DNA from 2 places in the Sporosarcina sp. NPDC096371 genome. Region 2 is predicted to be linked to the other one. Evidence: a T-box and tRNA genes for the amino acid it is inferred to sense, from the RefSeq annotation. Region 2 holds a T-box; the other holds one or more tRNA genes.

Region 1 (5,702 bases), on a different contig from region 2:
CATCCGTCATCATAATAATAATATCTCCGGCTTTTAGATCCTCCTTTTTCGCCTCTACAGAAAAGGATGGAAGAAAACCAACCGGAACGGATTCACTATCCAACCTTAAGAAGTCCTGGCCCCGCTTAATATACGTACTCATTGAACCTGCTTTCCACGACCAGAGTCGCCCATCTTGTAAATCAATTAAAGCCAAATCTAGCGTAGCGTACATATCGTCAAGCCCATTCAATGACATCATATAGTGAAGCGTATGCATGGCTGTCTCTGGATCCATTTTGCGGTCCAAACACTCCCGCATCAGACGGATTACCTTGCGGCTTTCACGATATGCATTCAAATCCTGCCCCATTCCATCCGACAGCAATACAGCTGTTAGTCCATCATGGATTGGGAACACCTCATAAGCATCGCCTGCTTGGAATGACTCACTGCCCGCTGTTGCGACAATTCCATAATCAAGTGAAAAACGGACTGCCGATCCGAACGTCAATTGAATATGCGGGAATGGCTGTTGTTGCACGACGGATTTAGCCACCTGAAATGGCTCTTCATACATTTCCTCAAGAACGGGTAGAATGAGCCGTTCCGCGACAGTTGTATCTGTTTCAAAATCAGACCTTTTCTCCGGAATGCAGCAGACAATTCGACGCGCCCCCCGTTCCCCCGATAAAATATCAATTTGGAAAAACTCAATATCTTTTTCCTGAAGCCGTTTTGCAAGTTCATCCTCAACAGGCTTATAAACGGACAAATCCTCTTTTACTTCGTTCATAATCTTATCCAGATGTGTGCTCATATCCCGTAATTGGAGGGCAAGCATTTTCCGACCATGCTGAAGTTGTCCCGTCAATAAACGATTCGTCGCTTGTTCCTCAAGTTCCGCCACGAGTCCATTGAACCGGATACATTTGTATTTAATCTTTTCCTCAACGCGATGACGTGAGGCCTTTTTCGTCATCGAATATGTCGACTCCCATTCAAACAGAAGTCGCGCCATGTCGTCATCTGACGATTCCCAGCATTTAGCATAGCGGAAACAAGATGCACAAGCCTTCGGTATCACTTGAGGCGTGGGTTCCTCCTTATCTCCACCGGAGGAAAATCGCCCGCCCACAAGTGTCGACATGAATTCGGAAAACTGTTGAAAGTCGGCGAGTTGCTCATCAAGACGTTCTGCCAACCATTTTTGACGTTTTTCCGAAGTCTCCTGATTCTCCGGATAAAAGACATTACGAATCGGCTCTAGCTTTTTAGTAGGTATCACTAAAAAAAGTAGCGTTGCGATGCCGATTGTCACAAAGTGTGAACTATCTAACGGTAACGTTAAATCATAGAGAAGGAAAAATAGTGATACAGAAACCCCACCTAATGCAATGCCAATTTTTCCGAAGCGGCTAAGTACACCTGCAAAAAAGCCAGTCATACCATATACAGCCATCATGCCCGTGAACGATAGTTCCGCAACACCTATAATTGTGGCGATAATCATCGCAATTGTCGTAGAAAATGGAAGCCCACCAACTAATGCAGCTAGTAAGATCGCAAGATGAATCAGCAGACCGGCGACCGAAACATGACCAAGCATGATGCCATTCATTCCCGTCGTTGCCATTGCACCAATCAAACAGGCGGCGGCAAGTCGTTCAGGCGTCCATTTTCCAAAAAAGATCCGATCCGCAGGTGGAAAGGCAATGAAAAGAAAAAAAGTCATGATCAATGCAAGTATCGCTTCAAAACCAATCGATAACTGCACGTTTACTGGCGGTTGCCCAGCATACATGACAAACTGCCATAATACTTGAACAACGATGATACAACCAGCCACTGTCAACGGGATCGATTTTCGGACGAGGGGGTATCTGACAACCGCGTTGAACAAGGCAAGCATTAATAGATGGATCACCGCTTGTCCAATCCCCTCACCCACAAACACACTCCCCAACATCCCGCCGACGAACACCCACATGAGGTATTTTCTAAAGCGTGCACGTGCTAATGCCCAAACTGGTAAGAAAAAGGGTACAGCTGTATCGAACAACACAGCTTGTGACAAGAAAAAGGAGCCAAACAAAAATAGAGTTGCAACGAGTATGTGTATCTTTTCCCTCCGAAACATCTCAATGTACATACGAATCGGCTGACCAACTGGACGAGTCACATTGTCTATCAGTTTCATTTCCCATTCCCCCTATGTCTACTATGCCTTGAGTATACATTGGTAAATGGCAGGAAATTGTCTGTTCATGACGATGAGAAAACAAAATGTTTCGACTTATTAAGGACTATTTTTCTTTTTTCCTACGATGGGTTGACATCGCCAAAGTTCGCATGTAATATGGGTATTGTTGTTCTGGAGAGCAGTCAAAAATGCGAACTAGAAATCACCAAGGCGGCGTAGCTCAGCTGGCTAGAGCGTACGGTTCATACCCGTAAGGTCGGGGGTTCGATCCCCTCTGCCGCCATACAAGTAATGCGTAGACGACCGTTAAGACTCGACATGCATAAGACGAATCGGTAGGTGGCGTTCTTTGCCACACAGCCGGTTTGGCTTATGACCCGAGAGTCTGGCACCCGGAGCTAGACACTAGCTTGCAACAACTTCACACTAAAACAAAAAAGCGACGGACAAGGGTAATCACCCTATGTCCGTCGCTTTTCTATTATCAAACGTACATTTTTCTTGAATTGAAGCAGCTAGCAAGTTACCCTCTTCTTGCGCCGCGGCCACCGCGTTTCGATTCTGTCGCTCTTTTCAAAGTCGATAGACGTTCTTCACTATCTTTCATGAACTTCGCCATCTTTGTTTCAAAATTCTCTGGACGATCAACTGGGCTAGGACGACCGCCTTGACGAGGGCGTTGAGGGCGCTGTGGACGTTCTGGACGTTGTTCAGATTCCGGCTTCGCTTTGCGAATCGATAATCCAATCTTACCGTCTGTTCCGACATTCATCACTTTCACTTCAACCATGTCGCCTACTTTTAAATGCTCATTAATATCTTTAACATAGTTGTCTGCCACTTCACTGATATGGACAAGACCTGTAGAACCATTCGGTAGCTCAACAAACGCTCCGAAGTTTGTAATTCCTGTTATTTTCCCCTGTAACTTGCTGCCTACTTCAATTGACATAAAAAAAATGCTCCTCCTTAGAATTTAAGCGGGCTCCTTTTTGGAAGCCTTGCAACCGTATTAATGATCCTGCAAAATGCAAGATCCCTACTCTCATTATAGCCAACAAAAAAAGAGTGTCAATAAGACTACTCTTTTCCGTCGTCTTTTTTATCGATTTTTTTCTTATTTTCCGGGACTGAGAAAATAATTTCGCTGTTTTCAGACAAAAAGTATTCTTTACGTGCAAGCTTTGCGATATAGTCATCGTCATTCAATTTAACAAGCTGTCTTTTCAACGATTCTTGTTCCTCTTGTACGACTTCAAGCTGCGCAAGCATCTCTACTTGCTGCTGTTCCTTCTCCGCCAAAACCTGCTTCTGTTTGATAAGTAACTGCGTCAAACTGCCAAAAGAAACCGCCGCAACGATTGCAAACGCTGTCAGCCTCCGATACAGTTTAACTTTTCGTGCATTTTTTCGATGTTCTTTCTTTTGCAGGGAGCGGACATATTCAGTTTGAATCGTTGCGACCGTTGCGGGCGACTTTCTCTGCTGCTTTTGTTCCAAGTCCTGCACTTCCTTTCTTCACAAAACACATTCGTTAGTCTACGGATTATACATCATTTCCCTTTCTTTATCAAATATGCAAAGGCGTTTTTGGCCCAGACTTTTATCATGATTGCCCCATAAAAGTCTGTCCCATCCGCCAGTGCACCGCGATTCAGCTAGGTTTCGAACCCCCACTTGAATTATTTGACTTCCTCGCATTCTTCTTGCCACCTTTAGAAGTAGAAGGCTTCGGACGAATGAAGTTCAAAAGTTTTTTGGAAATGAACTGGTATAGTTTAATGAATGGCGTGATAAGGAATACAATGACCTTAAACAAGATACGAAAGATGTGCCCAATAATCGAGATGATGAACCGGATTATGAACCATATCGGTTTGATCACGATCAACAAGATCATTCTCCCAAGCAAACGGAATGGCCTATAGAACAAACTAGCATACAGTAGCAGTCCACTAATTTGGGCGAATGGATCATACATTCGCCACGCGCCATCCCGAACTAGAAAAAGAATATAGAATGTTCCACATCCGGCGATGATCCACCCAATGATTTCAAACCAAATTGCACGTCTTCTGAAAAATGATTTCTTTCCTGCATGCGAAGTTCCCGTCCCAATCATATCCATGAATGCACCGGCAACAATGCCTGTCCCAATCATTGCAAGTAGACTAAGAAACTGAACAGATAAACTCATCCAAACAATTTATGGAGGAAGTTCCGAGAACCTGTTTCTTCTTCATCGTATTGAATAGTGGCAACTGTTCCTTCCAATGTGAGAAGTCCTTTATCGACATCTAGATGGACGATGCGCAGTTCCTCCCCGCGTATCTGCAGCAATCCTTGTGATGTCCGAATCAAAAATTCTTCTTGATCGAAGCGGTCGATTGATTTTACCGATGTGAGGTCCATCCTTTTTCTGTTACGCATTGTTACGACATGGTCACCTGATGGGATTGTGTACGTAGGACTGTCCGTCTGGAATTGCATATGATGCTTCCCCCTTTGCTTGTATGTTCACGATTATCTTATGCCGGGACATAAAAAAACATGACAGAAAAATTCCTGTCATGTTAGTTAAGTTGGCATTACCTAATTCTATATCTGTTGATGAATGATTTACTTGATTAAAATACTGGTGAGAAGGGATTGTAAAATCCTATTTTCGCTGAACCATTTCCGGTCCGCTTTCGGCGACATATTCACGACATAATTACCGATAGAGCAAGTATAGCTAGATGCGACTTCGTCACTTCTAGCCATACTTTTTCGATCATCTTGTTGCGAATGGTCACCTGTCGCGTACCTACAATGATTAAGTGAAAAATGCAGTTGCTTGGAAAATAAAGAATAGAGGACTTTCTATAAAGAGTGTAAGTGCCCGAAGATGCAATTTCGGGCACTCTAGCACTTTGTACGACGTGTTCCTTCTTTACTTTCCTGAATTAGAAATAGGACTACTTATAGCCAAGGCTTCCGCAGCCAAAATTGTATCTTTGGCTGCCTCTTTCTAGGTAAGAAACCCTCTATGCCCTCATTCCCGAAAAGCAATAGTACTTCGTGTATCTGCACTTTTGGAGAGCGACAGATGAATGACCGCCATACGATTACAGAAAAAGTGTGTAGGGATGCGACTTTGTCGCATCCCTACACACCAAGATATCTCGGTAATGGTATAGAAGTTGTTCAATCCAAAGCAATCCCAAAACAACTATACACGTAGTGCTTAGTTTACAAAGTTAATCTTCATCATCCACAAATTCAAGTTCCACTTTTTCAAGCTTCTCTTCTTTTAAAATCGTATACATCGAAGTGGCGTCTTCTTTCTTGGTAGACTCTTTTAATAAGTTGATTTTTACCGTTACAATCTTTTGACCGAAACGGATTGCCAATTCATCAGTTTCTTTGACAACAGATGACGCCTTTGCCACCTTGCCATTAATAGTAATTCGACCTTGGTCAGCCACTTGTTTAGCGAGCGTCCGTCGTTTGATCAGACGTGATACTTTTAAAAATTTAT
Region 2 (5,702 bases):
CAAAGCATTACCGAAAGGGCAAATCAAAGAAATTGAGCTAATTTATGACCGTGGACTCATGTTGTCACTGTCTTTTGAAGATGGACAACAAGTACAAGATCATTCTTTCGAGAACCGTGCCGCCATCGATGTCGGCGAAGTCCATACGATTGCGGCAGTTGCCGAAAATGGTGAAAACATTATCATTACGGGACGAAAAGTCCGTTCTTTCCACCAACTACGCAATAAAAAACTGGCTGAACTCCAAAGGAAAATGGCACGATGTAAAAAGTATTCGAAGCAATGGAAAAAATACAATCGCGCCAAGCAATATGTCCTATCCAAAAGCGTCAAACAGTTGCAAGATGCCTTGCATAAATCCACGCGTAATTTTGTGGATTGGTGCATAGCAAATGAAGTGGGTGAAGTCGCATTTGGCGATGTTGACGGCGTCCAGCGCAATACGTCACGCCGCAAAAAGAAAAAAGTACGACACCGCAAAACAAGTCAGAAACTATCCAATTGGTCTTTCGGCAAAGTTGCGAACTATTTAGCATACAAGCTAAAAGCAGAAGGCATCAAATTCAAAAAGCATGATGAGAGCTTTACAACACAACAATGCCCTTGTTGTGCGAGACGCAAAAAAGTGTCTTCGAGAAACTATCGTTGTTCCTGTGGCTACACCAATCATCGAGACATTCACGGTGCTTCAAACTTTTTCACCAAAACGTTCTACGGTGAAATTCGTCTCCTTGATGTTGCCCTAAACAAGACAAAGTATCTACGGATTGCCTAAGTGCAAAAAGTAGTAGACGGCTAGTTCCGGCCCTGTCGCCCCGTCAAAAAGGCGGAACGACTGTTGCCTATCGAATTTGTCGAAACAGACTTCTGTGATACGTCACAAAAAGTATATGCCACCCATATGCTTTGTTGGAGCAGTTTTGGCGATGTAGTAGGAAACCCTCACTTCAAAAACGGAATGTTTTAAGTGGGGAGGTTCATGAAGGTTTACTTTCTTCTTCTAATTTAGCTAGCTCTTCTTCGATTTTCTTCGTATCAATCCGATCGAATAAAGGCTTTACCCCCGTAAACTGATAGGATGATTTCTTGATCACTTGCCACTCGAAGTCCGCTAAGTTCAGCATTCCTTTCACTTCATCACTCGTAGTTGGCAGGAATGGCGATAGTAACTGAGCGGTATTGGCAATGATATGGACACATGTCAGTAATGTATTATCACAAGCCGCTTTATCCTCTGTGAGTTGCTTCCACGGTTGTTCGTGGTCAAAATATTTATTGGCAGAGCGAATGAACTCAAAAACACCATCCAATGCCTGCTTGAAATGCCCCTCTTCAATTAGCTTGCCGACACGGACATATAACTGTTCAATACTCCCTTCAATCGCTACATCTATTTCCCCGGTTGAAATTTGTCCTTCGTATGATTTCTCCAGGAATTTCAATGTCCGGTTGATAAAATTGCCATACGCGCCAAGGAGTTCAGCGTTATGACTGGATATAAATTCTCTCCATGAAAAATCAGTGTCCCGATTTTCTGGCGCATTGGTTGTTAAAAAGTAACGAATTGAATCGGAGTGATAATGTTCTAAAATATACGGAACCCACACTGCCCAGTTGTTACTTGTCGATAACTTCTTTTTTTCAAGCGTCAAATACTCATTGGAAACGATATGTGTCGGTAATGCTGGATTTTTGATCCCTAACAGAATCGCCGGCCAAATGATGGAGTGAAACGGGATATTATCCTTGCCATGGACGTAGTAAGAAATCGTATCTTCACTCCAAAATTCGTTGACATCTTTCCCCGTTTGAGCCGCCCATTCCATACTTGCCGAATAATACCCAGAAACAGCTTCAATCCACACATACACTTTTTTATCTTCGAAACCTTTAACAGGGATACTGACACCATTTGCGATATCTCTGGAGACTGCACGATCTTGTAGTCCTTCTTTCAAATAGCGTTTAGATAATTGAATCGCATTATCCCTCCATACTTTATGGAGTTTGGCAGTCTCGACAACGGCATCCAGTTCATGTTGAAATTGACTTAATTCAAAATAAAAATGCTCGGTTGTTCTCTTCTCTGGCGTATGGCCACAAAGTTTACATACAGGTTTGATCAAATCTAAGGGATCCAAAATCGTGGAACAATTATCACATTGATCGCCTCGTGACTTCGCCCCACAGGTCGGACATTCCCCTTCCACGTAGCGGTCTGGAAGAAACTTTTGGTCATGCTGACAATACATTTGCTCAATTTCTTTTTTATATAAATAGCCATTTTCAAGCAACGTTAAAAAGATTTTTTGTACGGTTTGATGATGATGTGGGCTATCCGTTCTTGTATATAAATCATATGTGAATCCTAATTTCGTAAAGCAATCTGTAAACTCGTTATGGAATCGGTCTGCTATTTCTTTAACTGTGACCCTTTCTTGGTCTGCCCGGATTGAAATAGGCGTTCCGTTACAGTCACTCCCTGATACATACAACACCTTGTCACCTTTCAATCGATAATAACGTGCTAAAATATCCCCCGGTAATAATGCTGCGATGTGCCCTAAGTGCAACGAACCGTTGGCATACGGCCATGCTCCTCCAATAAAAATACTCATGTTAACCTCTCCATTTCTTTAAATAAATAAACGCAAAAAAACCTCGCCCCTATCGAAAAAAATCGATAAGGACGAGGTTTAAAACTCGTGGTACCACCTTAGTTACACAAACAACTCACATTGTCTGCCTCCAAAAGTACAAAGCAAAACTGCTTTTATACTTTGACATTTGTAACAAGTGTCAAATCTTGTCGTAGCCTACTAGTGAGATCACGTTCAGTACGCAGCTCAGAGATCATGTTCAAACGATTAATCCGCTTCATTTCCACCGACAGAAGCTCTCTATAGGACGCCACATTTTACTTTTCCTCTTCATCGCTTTTCATTATTTCTATTCATAATAATGAACTTCCTGAAAAAACGCAAGGAAATTCAACACAATTTCTCGTGGCATTACTTCTCTTCCTTAACCTGTTTTCGTACTGATCCATCCATCGGAGCGACGACAAATGCGATGACAAGCGAGCCAATGAGCACGATGAATGGTGCGTAAAACATGAGAAAATGTGTCATGAATCATCCCTCCTTATGCGTGGTGTTTACCTTTTCCGCGAACGTAGTCTTTATCGAACAAGAACAAGCGCATGAGTAAATATAGTGACGGAATTAGTAATCCGAGTCCCATGATGAACACGACAATCAATGAAATAGCCATGGCTGGATTCGTAAAGCTATCGTAAATCGTTAAATACGGATATAGCAAATATGGATAATGGGATGCGCCATAACCGAAGAAAGCAAATGCAAATTGCCCCACTAGCAATATGAATGCCAGCCCGTATTTGCGACGTATCCAAAGCAACCAAACCGTTCCAACAAACAAGAGGAACGACACTAAAAACATCGGCCAGAATAGCTGGATATTGCTGTAATGCACTGGATTGTGGTTTCTTAGTTCAACGATGATGCCACCTGCTGTAATCATTGTCGGCAATGCCCAAATGAGCGCATACTTGCGAAGCAGTTTCGTTGCTTCTACATCGCCGGCTTTGTTGGCATACCATGTCAAAAATACAGCAGAAATATACAACGTTGCTGCAATACTTAGTACGACCACCGCCCACGTCAGCGGACTCGTAAACAACACCCAATAATCGAGGACTGGATTACCGTCCACCATTTCTATAAAACCGCCTTCTGAAATCGTCAAGACGATGGAAAGCGAAGCTGGAATGAGAATACCTGCAAGACCATACATAAAGGAATAACCTTTATGACCGCGTGCCCCGTACGTTTCAAATGCATAATATGAACCACGAATCGCTAGGAGGATTACCCCGATACTGACAGGTACGAGTAACGTCGTCCCATAATAAAAAGCCGTCTTCGGAAAGAAACCGATAATCCCTACGAAAAAGAACACAAGAAAAACATTCGTCACTTCCCAAACGGGGGATAGATATCGTTGAATGATATTCGTTAAAATACGTTGACGGCCTGTCAATAAGCTATACGCATTAAAGAACCCTGCCCCAAAGTCAATGGCACCCACGAGAATATACCCAAATAGGAAAGTCCACAGAACGGAAATACCGAGTATTTCGAGCGTCATAGCATATCACCGCCTTTCTCCATCTCACGGTCTTCTATTTCACGTTCGACCGGATTTTTTCGGAACATCCTTCGAAGCACGACGACACTGCCGACTCCTAAAACGAGATAAAGTAAACAGAACAGAATAAGCATGGTACTAACCTGACCACTCGTCGTAGCCGCATCCTGCGTACGCAGGATGCCTCGTAAAATCCACGGCTGCCTGCCCACTTCAGCCATCCACCAACCTGCTTCAATCGCTAAGATGGAGAGTGGTCCTCCGAACACAATCAGCCAGCGGAACCATCTCCTCGTGACCATTTTCCAACGTAGTTTTGTACCTAGCCAGAACACACCGGACAGCACTGTCATCCAAATACCAATTGTCACCATGGTGTCGAATAAGTAATGGATGTATAACGGTGGTGTATCTTCCTCCGCAAATTCGTCAAGTCCGATTACTTCTGCGGTTGGATTACTATGTGCTAGTATCGATAACGCAAACGGAATTTTAATAGCGTACTTCACTTCTCCGTCATCCAACACACCATAGAGGATAAGCGGTGCATTCCCCTCCGTTTCGAAATGCCATTCAGCCGCGGCTAATTTCTCCGGTTGGTATTCCGCTAAATATTTCCCCGAAAAATCACCGATGATAGCTGCCGCAACCGAAAACACAAGGCCGACTTTCATCGTTAGGTACAACGCTTTTTTATGGTAAACATGATTCGAGCCTTTCAACAAGCGGAATGCTGCAACCGACGCCAGCACAAATGCAGCTGTCATATAGGAAGTTACTACGACGTGCGCCACTTTCGTTGGCATCGCAGGGTTGAACATGGCAAGCAATGGATTGATATTGATAAGCTCACCGTTCACGATATCAAACCCTTGTGGCGCGTTCATGAACGCATTTACGATCGTAATAAACACCGCCGAGAATGAAGCCCCGATTGCAACAGGTATCAATAATAGTAAATGTTTCTTCTGGTTTTCAAAACGATCCCATGTATACAAATAAATGCCGAGGAAAATAGCTTCAAAAAAGAATGCGAATGTTTCCATGAACAGCGGAAGTGCAATAACATTCCCTGCGAGTTCCATGAAATTCGGCCATAACAAGGATAACTGCAAGCCAATGGCAGTTCCTGTTACAACACCGACAGCAACTGTAATGACAAAACCACGTGCCCAACGTCGGGCAAGTAAGATATAATGTTCGTCATTCTTCTTAATACCTACCCATTGAGCAATCATAATCATCAGTGGGATCCCAACGCCGATTGTCGCGTAAATAATATGAAAAGATAAGGTCGTTTCTGTTAAGATACGTGAAAAAAAGACTGCTTCTTCATTTCCCATCTATAATTCCCCCTCAACCTCCAAAAATTCGCCCCAAAATGGACAACGACATAATGCCCGCAATAACAAACGCCAGCCATATCAGTCGTTTTTCTTGTTTTTTATACATCAAGGCACGCCCTTTCCAATCAATTCTCCTTATGCAATTCAAGCCTTTCAAAGTTTTTAACATCGGCCATTGGCTTAACT

What was found. A T-box is a leader RNA that pairs with one kind of tRNA and senses whether it is charged. The one in region 2 lies ahead of metG (methionine--tRNA ligase), so its partner is inferred to be a tRNA-Met.
Region 1: it encodes a tRNA-Met, which carries the amino acid that the T-box ahead of metG (methionine--tRNA ligase) is inferred to sense. The anticodon was not compared.

The regions. Positions count from the first base shown of each region.
Region 1 is NZ_JBIWFE010000013.1:36,367-42,068, reverse strand. Features, by position in the region: gene ACIQ0H_RS20955 (SpoIIE family protein phosphatase) at 1-2,179, opposite strand, end outside; tRNA gene ACIQ0H_RS20950 (tRNA-Met) at 2,392-2,465, shown strand; gene ACIQ0H_RS20945 (S1 domain-containing RNA-binding protein) at 2,706-3,134, opposite strand; gene ACIQ0H_RS20940 (FtsB family cell division protein) at 3,263-3,682, opposite strand; gene yabQ (spore cortex biosynthesis protein YabQ) at 3,837-4,379, opposite strand; gene yabP (sporulation protein YabP) at 4,376-4,672, opposite strand; gene ACIQ0H_RS20925 (RNA-binding S4 domain-containing protein) at 5,422-5,702, opposite strand, start outside.
Region 2 is NZ_JBIWFE010000010.1:32,766-38,467, reverse strand. Features, by position in the region: gene ACIQ0H_RS19535 (RNA-guided endonuclease InsQ/TnpB family protein) at 1-775, shown strand, start outside; gene metG (methionine--tRNA ligase) at 978-2,618, opposite strand; T-box leader at 2,683-2,943, opposite strand; gene cydS (cytochrome bd oxidase small subunit CydS family protein) at 3,012-3,131, opposite strand; gene ACIQ0H_RS19520 (cytochrome d ubiquinol oxidase subunit II) at 3,145-4,170, opposite strand; gene ACIQ0H_RS19515 (cytochrome ubiquinol oxidase subunit I) at 4,167-5,513, opposite strand.